2 regions of the Stenotrophomonas sp. AC248 genome follow, and region 1 is predicted to be linked to the other one. Evidence: riboswitches for the same ligand, from Rfam matches in the RefSeq annotation. Region 1 holds a riboswitch; the other holds the start of a gene.
The links. Region 1 has a riboswitch for glycine ahead of gcvP (aminomethyl-transferring glycine dehydrogenase). Riboswitches for the same ligand answer to the same signal wherever they lie in the genome.
Positions count from the first base shown of each region.

Region 2: it holds a riboswitch for glycine, as region 1 does, so the genes downstream of both, ACZ0AE_RS17910 (trimeric intracellular cation channel family protein) here and gcvP (aminomethyl-transferring glycine dehydrogenase) in region 1, are expected to answer to the same signal.

Region 1 covers NZ_OZ409840.1:3,207,000-3,211,914, forward strand. Annotated here, with positions in the region: gene ACZ0AE_RS14620 (M2 family metallopeptidase) at 1-519, shown strand, start outside; gene ACZ0AE_RS14625 (hypothetical protein) at 677-1,069, opposite strand; gene ACZ0AE_RS14630 (siderophore-interacting protein) at 1,149-2,042, opposite strand; gene ACZ0AE_RS14635 (multidrug effflux MFS transporter) at 2,208-3,431, opposite strand; glycine riboswitch at 3,725-3,826, shown strand; gene gcvP (aminomethyl-transferring glycine dehydrogenase) at 3,915-4,915, shown strand, end outside.
Region 2 covers NZ_OZ409840.1:3,974,222-3,979,136, reverse strand. Annotated here, with positions in the region: gene ACZ0AE_RS17920 (MdtB/MuxB family multidrug efflux RND transporter permease subunit) at 1-1,404, opposite strand, end outside; gene ACZ0AE_RS17915 (MdtA/MuxA family multidrug efflux RND transporter periplasmic adaptor subunit) at 1,401-2,576, opposite strand; gene ACZ0AE_RS17910 (trimeric intracellular cation channel family protein) at 2,813-3,430, opposite strand; glycine riboswitch at 3,521-3,612, opposite strand; glycine riboswitch at 3,621-3,715, opposite strand; gene ACZ0AE_RS17905 (GIY-YIG nuclease family protein) at 3,760-4,023, shown strand; gene ACZ0AE_RS17900 (hypothetical protein) at 4,109-4,588, shown strand; gene ACZ0AE_RS17895 (nuclear transport factor 2 family protein) at 4,620-4,915, shown strand, end outside.

The DNA of each region.
Region 1 (4,915 bases):
CTGATGATCGACCGCTGGCGCTGGGGCGTGTTCGATGGCTCCATCACCCCGGACCACTACAACCAGGCATGGTGGGACCTGAAGGCCAAGTACCAGGGCGTGGCACCGGTGGGTACGCGCGGTGAGGAGTTCTTCGATCCGGGCGCCAAGTACCACGTGCCGGGCAACACCCCGTACACCCGCTACTTCCTGGCGCGCATCCTGCAGTTCCAGTTCTACAAGGGCCTGTGCGATGCCTCCGGCTACAAGGGCCCGCTGCACCAGTGCAGCTTCTACGGCAACAAGGAAGCCGGGCAGAAGTTCTGGGCGATGCTGAGCAAGGGTGCCAGCCAGCCGTGGCAGGCCACGCTGCGCGAGATCACCGGCGGCGACAAGCTCGATGCCGGCCCGATGATCGAGTACTTCACCCCGGTCAACGACTGGCTCAAGCAGCAGAACCAGGGCCAGATGTGCGGCTGGAAGGCACCGGCGGCCACCGCCGCGGCCACCCCGGCCGCGACCGCACCGGCGGCACGCTGACCGTGCGCTGGGGCCGGCTACGGTCGGCTCCAACGCCCCATGAAAAAACCGGCCGAAAGGCCGGTTTTTTCATGTCTGTCGCGGGTGGCTTTTGCCGGATCTGATGACATCCGAACCGACTGCAGCCACGCATGGCGTGGCTCTGACCCCCCCGGCCTCAGGAGTGCGGCGGGGTCTTCAGGCTGGCGGCGAGTTCGGCCTTGAACTGCTCGAAATCCTTGCCGTCGGCCTTGGCCTCGGCATGCGCGGCGTCCTTCAGTGCATCCGAATACACCAGGCGCACCGGCGTGCCCTGGCGTTCGTGCAGTTCGGCGGCCTGCATGATCAGCGCCAGCACGCGGGCGGCACTGGGGGTCTGGCCGGCGATACGGCCGTCCATGCCCAGCACCCATTCGCCATCGCGACGCACCACGCCAGCCAACAGCGTGCGCTGCTGGTCGCGCAGTTCCGCATGCGGTTCGACCGGCGGGGCGGCGGCCTGCTCACGGTTGGCGGCCTGGGTTTCACGGCGCCGGCGGATGTCGCGGCGCAGTTTGGAGGTGGTCGACATCAAGAACGTCCGGACTGCATCAAAGCGCCAAGGATACCGCACGTGCCCCGCCAGGCCGGCCGCTGGCCACCGCCGCCCCTCAGTCCAGCACCTTGCCGTGGCGCCAGTACCCCATGAAGGTGATGGCCCGTTTGTCGATCCCGCAGTCCTTCACCAGGTGCCGGCGGATCGCCATCACCGCGCCGGCTTCACCGGCGACCCAGGCGTACAGCCCGCCGCCCGGCGCACTGGCCTGCTCCCACAGGATGTCCTGGTCGATGTCGATCTCGGCCAGGTCCTGCTCGGCCGCGCGCAGCCCCAACGGCCCGACCCGCGCCTGCACCGCCTGCTGCAGCAGCTGACCGTGCGCGGCGCCCTCGCGGGCCAGCCAGAACAGCTGCGCCCCCACCGGGGCCGCCAGCGGCAGCACGTCGGCGTCGTGGGCCACTTCCAGGAAGGCCTGCACCTGCGGCGGATGCGGCCAGCGGGCCAGGTCTTCCAGGATGCCGGCCACCGCCGGCAGCGCGGTCTCATCGGCCACCAGCAGCACCCGCTGCACGTCGGCCGGCGGCTTCCACTCGAATCCCTGGCTGCTGTCGGCCACCTGTGCATCCGGGGCCAGCAGGCCGATGCGGTCGCCGATGCGGGCATGGGTGGCCCAACGCGAGGCCGGGCCGGTCTCCCCGTGCAGGACGAAATCGACGTCGACCTCGCCGGCCTCCGGGCGCAACGCGCGGATGGTGTAGGTCCGCATCGGGGCGCGTTCGCCCTCAGGCAGGGCGCGGTAGCGCGCGTACCAGTCCTCGCCCTGCGGCACCTGCGGCGCGTCCTGGCCGGGCAACGGGAAGAACACCTTGATGCGCTGGTCCGGCCCCTCGGTCTTCATGTTGGCCACGTCGGGCGCGGCGAACACCATGCGGGTCAGCGACGGGGAAAGGACGGTGCGCTGCTTGAGCGCGACGTCGAACAGGCGGTAGGTCTGCTGTGCAGCCATGCAATCACCCTGGAGTGCGGCGGACACGGACGGCCCGCAGGGGAATGTGTTGGCTGTCGTGGTGCACGAACTGGCTGGCGAGCACACAGAATACGCCGCCACCGCACGTTGGCAATGGCGGCGGCACCACGGTTGCGCACGACGCAACCGTGGCGTGCGCGCGGCTTATTCGATGGGCGTCAACAGCGCGCGGCGCTGCTCGCAGTGGCGTTCCCAATACCAGAAACTGGCGCCCACGGCGAAGAAGCCCGCATAGCCCAGCGCAAGATGCAGCGGCTTGGCACTGAGCAGCGGCGAGACCACGCCGGCCACCACGGTGTTGATCATCAGCTGGATGAACATCTGCATCGACGACGCCAGCCCGCGCTGGTGCGGGTACATGTCCAGCACCGCCAACGCCAGGATCGGGAAGATCAGCGCCATGCCCACGCCCCCCAGGAAGATCGGCAGCACCGCCCACGGCAGCATGATCTGCGGCACGGCCAGCACGTAGCCCAGATTGAGCACCGCCGACACCGCGCACAGGCCGAAGCCGATGCCGATCTGGCGCTGCGCGGTCAGGCGCCCGGCCATGCGCCCGGACAGGAACGAGCCCATCGTCATGCCGCCGATGGTGGGGATGAACAGCCACGCAAAGCCGCCCTCGCCCAGCTTGAGGTGCTGCATGACAAACACCGGTGCCGAGGCGATGTACAGGAAGATGCCGGAGAAGTTGAACGCGCCGGCCGCCGCCAGCCGCAACAGGCGTGGGTTGGAGCCCATGCGCAGGTAGCTGCGCAGCAGTTCGCGCATCGACAACGGCGTGCGTGCCTCCACTGGGTGGGTTTCGGGCAGCCACTTGCCGGTGGCCAGCAGCAGCACCACCCCGAACAGCACCAGGAACCAGAAAATCAGCGGCCAGTCGCCCCCGCCCAGCAGGATCCAGCCGCCGATGATCGGCGCGATCGCCGGGGCCACGCCGAAGATCATCGACACCTGGCTCATCAGGCGCTGCGCGTCGGCCCCGTGGTACAGGTCGCGGATCACGGCGCGGCCGACGATCACCCCGACCCCGGCGGTGACGCCCTGCAGCGCGCGGAACACCAGCAGCGTGGTCATGTCACGTGACAGCGCGCAGCCGATCGAGGCGCCGATGAACAGCACCAGCCCGCCGATGATCACCCGCTTGCGCCCGAACGCATCGGACAGCGGGCCGTGCGCCAGGCTCATCAGGCCGTAGAACAGCAGGTACACGCTGATGGTCTGCTGCACCGCGACCTGGTCCACCTGCATGCGCTCCCCCAGCAGCAGGAAGGCCGGGAAAATGGTGTCGATCGAGAACGGACCGAACATCGCCAGGCCTGCGAGCAGCAGGGCCAGGCGGCGGGTCGAGGGCGAGGCGGGCGTCATGCGGTCTTCCGTCTGGGCCATGCGCGAATGCACGGCGGGCGCCAGCCCGGAACGGGCGGCGCCAGATGAATACGAGGATCCGGCCATGATAGGCCTTTGCCGGCCCCCGCACCATGCCAACGGTCCCATTCCGGGGCGTCTGGCGTCCCCCATTCATCCCGGGTAGGGCCGCAGCCGGCAAGGCCGCTGGGCTATAATCGCCGGGCTACATGGTGGGAGAAGCGGCGCTTTGTTTTGAAGCACCCGCTGCCGAAGGCGCAACGCCCGTAATCGCTCAGGCCCGATACCACCCGCATCAAAACTCTGGAGAGACCGGCCAGTGCCGGCGCCGAAGGGGCACGAAGCACGCAGATGCGCGCTTTTAAACTCTCAGGCAAAAGGACAGAGGGGCACCCAGGAAGACCGCAAGGTCCGGTGGTTCGCGCGCGTCTGCGATGCACCCCGACCCGGCAGCCTTCCGAACGTGCGTGCCCACTCTTCGAGATGCCAGCCATGTCCCAGAACACCCCTTCCCTGCGCGAGCTTGAACACAGCCACGCGTTCGTCGAACGCCACATTGGCCCCAACGACGCCGAAATCGCGCAGATGCTCGACGTGGTCGGCCACGCCTCGCTGGACGCGCTCACCGATGCGATCGTGCCCGCCGGGATCAAGTCGCCGGCGGCGCTGGCGTTGCCCGAGTCGCTGACCGAAGTGCAGGCGCTGGCCAAGATCCGCGCCATCGCCGACAAGAACCAGGTGTTCCGCACCTTCATCGGCCAGGGCTACTACGGCACGCTCACCCCGAACGTGATCCTGCGCAACGTGCTGGAAAACCCGGCGTGGTACACCGCCTACACCCCGTACCAGGCCGAGATCTCGCAGGGCCGCATGGAAGCGCTGATCAACTTCCAGACCCTGTGCGCCGACCTGACCGGCATGGAAATCGCCAACGCCTCGCTGCTGGACGAAGCCACCGCCGCGGCCGAAGCGATGACCCTGGCCAAGCGTTCGGCCAAGAGCAAGTCCGACACCTTCTTCGTGCACGACGCGGTGCACCCGCAGACGCTGGAACTGCTGCGCACGCGCGCCGAGCCGATGGGCATCGTGCTGCGCGTGGGCACCCCGGCAGAAGCCATGGAAGCCGAAGCCTACGGCGTGCTGCTGCAGTACCCGGACACCTTCGGCCATGTGGGTGACTACAAGGCGCTGGCCGATGCCGTGCACGCGCGCGGCGGCCTGGTTGCCGTGGCCACCGACCTGCTGGCGCTGACCCTGATCGCCGCGCCCGGCGAATGGGGCGCGGACATCGTGGTGGGCAACTCGCAGCGTTTCGGCGTGCCGTTCGGTTTCGGCGGCCCGCATGCCGCGTTCATGGCCTGCCGCGACGCCTACAAGCGCTCGATGCCGGGCCGCCTGATCGGCGTGTCGGTCGACGCCCAGGGCAACGCAGCCTACCGCCTCACCCTGCAGACCCGCGAGCAGCACATCCGCCGCGAGAAGGC
Region 2 (4,915 bases), 770 kb from region 1:
CGCCAGGGTGATCGCGAACTCGTGGAACAGCTTGCCCACCACGTCGGCCATGAACAGCAGCGGGATCAGCACCGCGATCAGCGACAGGGTCAGCGAGATCAGGGTGAAGCCGATCTGCCGAGCGCCCTTCAGTGCCGCCTGCATCGGCGTGGCGCCGCGTTCCAGGTGGCGGGCGATGTTTTCCAGCATCACGATCGCATCGTCGACCACGAAGCCGGTGGCGATGGTGAGCGCCATCAGGGTGAGGTTGTTGAGCGAGAACCCCGCCAGCAGCATCACCCCGAAGGTGCCCACCAGCGACAGCGGCACCGCGATGCTGGGAATGATCGTGGCCGGAATGTTGCGCAGGAACACGAAGGTGACCATCACCACCAGCGCGATGGCGATCAGCAGTTCGTGCTGCACGCCGCGGATGGAGGCGCGGATCGATTCGGTGCGGTCGCTCAGCACCGCCACGTCCACGCCCTTGGGCAGCGACGCCTGCAGCTGCGGCAGCAGCGCCCGCACCTGGTCCACCACGGCGATCACGTTGGCACCGGGCTGGCGCTGGATGTTGATCAGCACCGCCGGCGTGGTGCCCGACCACGCGGCCAGCTGGCGGTTTTCCGCGCCGTCTTCGATCGTGGCCACATCGCCCAGGCGCAGCGGCGCGCCATCCTTGTAGGCCAGGATCAGCGCCTGGTACTCGGCCACCGAGCGCATCTGGTCGTTGGCATCGAGCATGATCGCGCGGGTGGGGCCGTCGAAGCTGCCCTTGGGCATGTTGACGTTGGCCGCGCCGATCGCGGTGCGGATGCTGGCCATGCTCAGCCCGTTGGCGGCCAGCGCCGACGGGTTCACCTGGATGCGCACCGCCGGGCGCTGCCCGCCGGCCAGGCTGACCAGGCCCACGCCCGGCAGCTGCGACAGGCGCTGGGCCATGCGCGTATCCACCAGGTCGTGCACCTGCGGCAGCGACAGGCCCTGCGAGGTCACCGCCAGGGTCAGGATCGGGGTGTCGGCCGGGTTGACCTTGCGGTACACCGGCGGCACCGGCAGGTCGTCGGGCAGGAAGCTGTCGGCGGCGTTGATGGCGGCCTGCACTTCCTGCTCGGCCACGCCCAGGGCGACCTCCAGCGAGAACTGCAGGGTGATCACCGACGCGCCCCCCGAGCTGGTGGAGGACATCTGCTTCAGCCCGGGAATCTGGCCGAGCTGCCGCTCCAGCGGCGCGGTCACCGCACTGGTGGTCACCCCCGGGCTGGCACCCGGGTACAGCGTGGTGACCTGGATGATCGGGTAGTCCACCTGCGGCAGCGCCGCCACCGGCAGCAGCCGGTAGGCCAGGATGCCGGACAGCAGCAGCGCCACCATCAGCAGCGTGGTGGCTACCGGGCGCTCGATGAAGGGCCGCGAGAGGTTCATGCGCCGGTCCGCGGCGCGTCCACCTGCGTGCCCGGCGTGGGCACCACCTCCACCGGCGCACCTTCGCGCAGGCCGTCGATGCCTTCCACCACCACCCGCTCGCCGGCCTTGAGGCCTTCGCGCACCGAGACGCGCTCGCCATCAGCCGGGCCCAGCACCACGTTGCGCAGGTGCGAGGTGTTGTCCGGGGCGATCACATACACATAGCTGCCCTTGCTGCCGAACTGCACGGCGGCGTTGGGAATCACCACCGCATCGGCACTGCTGACCTGCAGGCGGATGTTGACGAACTGGTTGGGGAACAGCGCCTCGTCGGCATTGGCGAACTGCGCGCGCAGCTTCAGCGTGCCGGTGGCGGTGTCGATGCGGTTGTCCAGGCTGGACAGCACGCCGCTGCCGAGCGCCTGGCGCTCTTCGCGATCCCATGCTTCCACCGTGAGGTCGGGCGTGGCGCGCACGGCCGCCACCACCGCTGGCAGGTCCGGCTCGGGCACGGTGAAGAGCACGCTGATCGGCGTGGTCTGGGTGATGGTGGCCAGCGGCTCGGTATCGCCGCTGCGCACCAGGTTGCCCACGTCCACGTTGCGCAGGCCCATGCGCCCGGCCACCGGCGCGGTGATGCGGGTGTACTGCAGTTGCAGGCGTGCTTCATCCACCGCAGCCTGGTCGGTCTGGCGACGGCCCTGCAGCTGGCGCACCTTGCTCTGCTGGTCGCTCAGGTCCTGGGCAGAGACGAAGTGCTTGGCCTGCAGTTCGCTGTAACGCGTGAGCTGGGTCTGCGCGTTGTCCAGTTCGGCCAGGTTCTGCTGCTGGGTGCCCAGCGCACGCGCCAACGCCACCTGGTAGGGGCGCGGGTCGATCTCGGCGATCAGGTCGCCGGCCTTGACGTGTTCACCCTCGCGGAACGACAGCCGCAGCAGTTCGCCCTCCACGCGGCTGCGCAGGCTCACGGTATGCAACGGCGTCACCGTGCCCAGCGCCTTCAGGCGCACCACCAGGTCTTCGCGCACCACCGTGGCCACGCGCACCGGCGTGGCGGTGCTCGCGGGTGCGGCTTCGGCGGCCGGCGCGGGCGACAACACGCGCCAGGCGATCACGGCGGCGGCCAGCACGGCCACGACCAACAGCGGTTTGAACAGACGACGGGAACGCGAGGGGAGCGGGGCAGACATGGGGCATCCTGCGCGTGCGCCACACGGCGAACGCGTCCATGGTTTACCGGCCCGTGGGGGCAGGCGAGGCGAAGTGGGGTTGTCTGGCGGGGCCGCTGGTCGAATGCCGCAGCGTGGCTGGATACCGACCCGGGAGGGGCGGGGGCGTCATGGTACCGCGTGTGGGTGCCTGCACTCACATGACCTTGGTCATGGGGCGGGACGGTCGGGTGCTACCGGTGCATTGAACGTTCCGTTCAATGCACCTCGTCGCGATAGACGAACTTGGGCATTTCCCATTTGAAGTGGATCGCCAGCAGGCGCAGCAGGAAGCCGCCGCCCAGGCACCACAGCGTGGCCGCGTTGATCGACACGCCCAGCTCCAGCAGGCCCAGGTAGGCCGCGCCGGTGAACAGGGTGATCACCGCATACAGTTCCTTCTGGAAGATCAGGGGGACCTCGTTGCACAGCACGTCGCGCAGCACGCCGCCGAAGGCACCGGTCAACATGCCCGAGATCAGCACGATCGGCGCGGCGTGGCCGGCATCGCGCGCCACCGCGCAGCCGATCAGGGTGAAGCAGATCAGCCCCAGTCCATCCAGCACCAGGAAGGTGCGGCGGAAGTGGTGCATCCAGCGCGCCACCCAGGTGGCGATCAACGCCGCGCAGATGGTGAAGCCCAGGTACTCGGGGTGCTTCACCCAGCCCAGCGGGTAGTGGCCCAGCACGATGTCGCGCAGCGAGCCACCGCCCAGCGCGGTGACGCAGGCGATGATGACCACGCCGAACAGGTCCATGCGCCGCCGTCCGGCGGACAGCGCGCCGGTCATGGCTTCGGCGGAAATGGCGATGAGGTAGATCAGGGAGAGCAGCATGGGGGAGGCTCCGGGCACGTCAGGCGGGGACGGAAGCACGCACATCGCACGCCAGCGCGGGGCACTGTCGTGAGGGTGGGATTCCGTTGCCGCTCCCGCTGTCCTTTTGCCTGAGAGTTCGGTGGCCAAGGCCACGTGCCCCTTCGGCGGGTCATTGAAGACCTCTCTCCAGATCGGCGTGCTGGATGCATGGTTGGTGGCGTTCCGAGCCACCGGCCTGAGCGATTATGGGAGCCTGCGCCTTCGGCGGGTGCCAGCGTGGCACCTCTCTCCTGCATCCGGGGCGGATTCTAGCAGCCGCCGGGCGCTCTCCGGTGGATAATCCCGGTATGCCCGCTGAACCCGCCCCCTGGTACGTGTACCTGCTGGAATGCCGCAACGGCAGTTACTACGCCGGCATCAGCAACGACGTGGACGCCCGCTTCCAGGCCCATCTGGCCGGCAAGGGCGCCAAGTACACCCGCGCCCACCCGCCGGTGAAGCTGCTGGCCATGCGCGCCTACCCGGACCGCGCGACCGCCTCCAAAGCCGAATGGCAGCTCAAGCGCCAGCCGCGGGCGCGCAAGCTGGCGTGGCTGCAGGCCACCCCGTAGCGCCGGGCTCCACCCGGCTGCGCGTGACGCTGGCTCGCCGTCACGGCGTAGGCCACAATCAGCCGACCACCGGGAGGGAACCAGGATGTTCGATCTCCAACGAAAGCCGCTGACACGGACGCGCACGACGTGGCTCCTGTCGCTCCCCACGCTGCTGCTGGTCGGCCTGGTGATCGCCGCGCCTGCATCGGCGGCCACGCCCGTGAACGCACTGCGGTATGGCGACATCGCCCCGGCCGATTCCTTCCGTGCCGCCTACGCCCCCGATGCCATCGCGGCCGCGCGCACGCCGCTCGACCGGGCCAAGGTGCCTGCCAACCTTCGTGGCCTGGTGCCGCTGGCCGAATACTGGGGCATCGGCGACGACGTCCTCCGCGAGATGATGCAGGAGGGGGAGAGCCCGGCGAAGAAGAAGGCGATGGCCGATGCGGTCAACCCGCACAATGCGGCGATCACGGCCTGGCTGGACAGTTGGCCGCAGGGCGAGCCAATGAGCGACGAGGCGGCCGCCTTCATGTACATGCAGCTGGGCCTGACCGAATTGGAGCTGTTCCGCGAGGAATGAGCTGCGCCACCTACCCGAGGGAAACCCTGCGATGACCCCGCTTGCCCTGTTGCTCGCCCTTGCCGGCGCTACTACACCGGCTGCCCCCGCCATCGATCCCGCCACGCGTGCCGCGATCGAAGCCACCTGCCTGGACTACGTGGACGGCCAGCTCGAGGGCGACCCGGCCCGCGTGGCGCGTTCGCTGCACCCGGACCTGGCCAAGCGCGCGATCCTGGGTGACACGCCGGATGAGCGCCTCGGCCTGCGCCGGATGTCGAAGGAAGAGCTGGTGGAACTCACCCGGCAGGGCGCGTTGAAAACCCCGAAGGCGCAGTGGAACCGCAG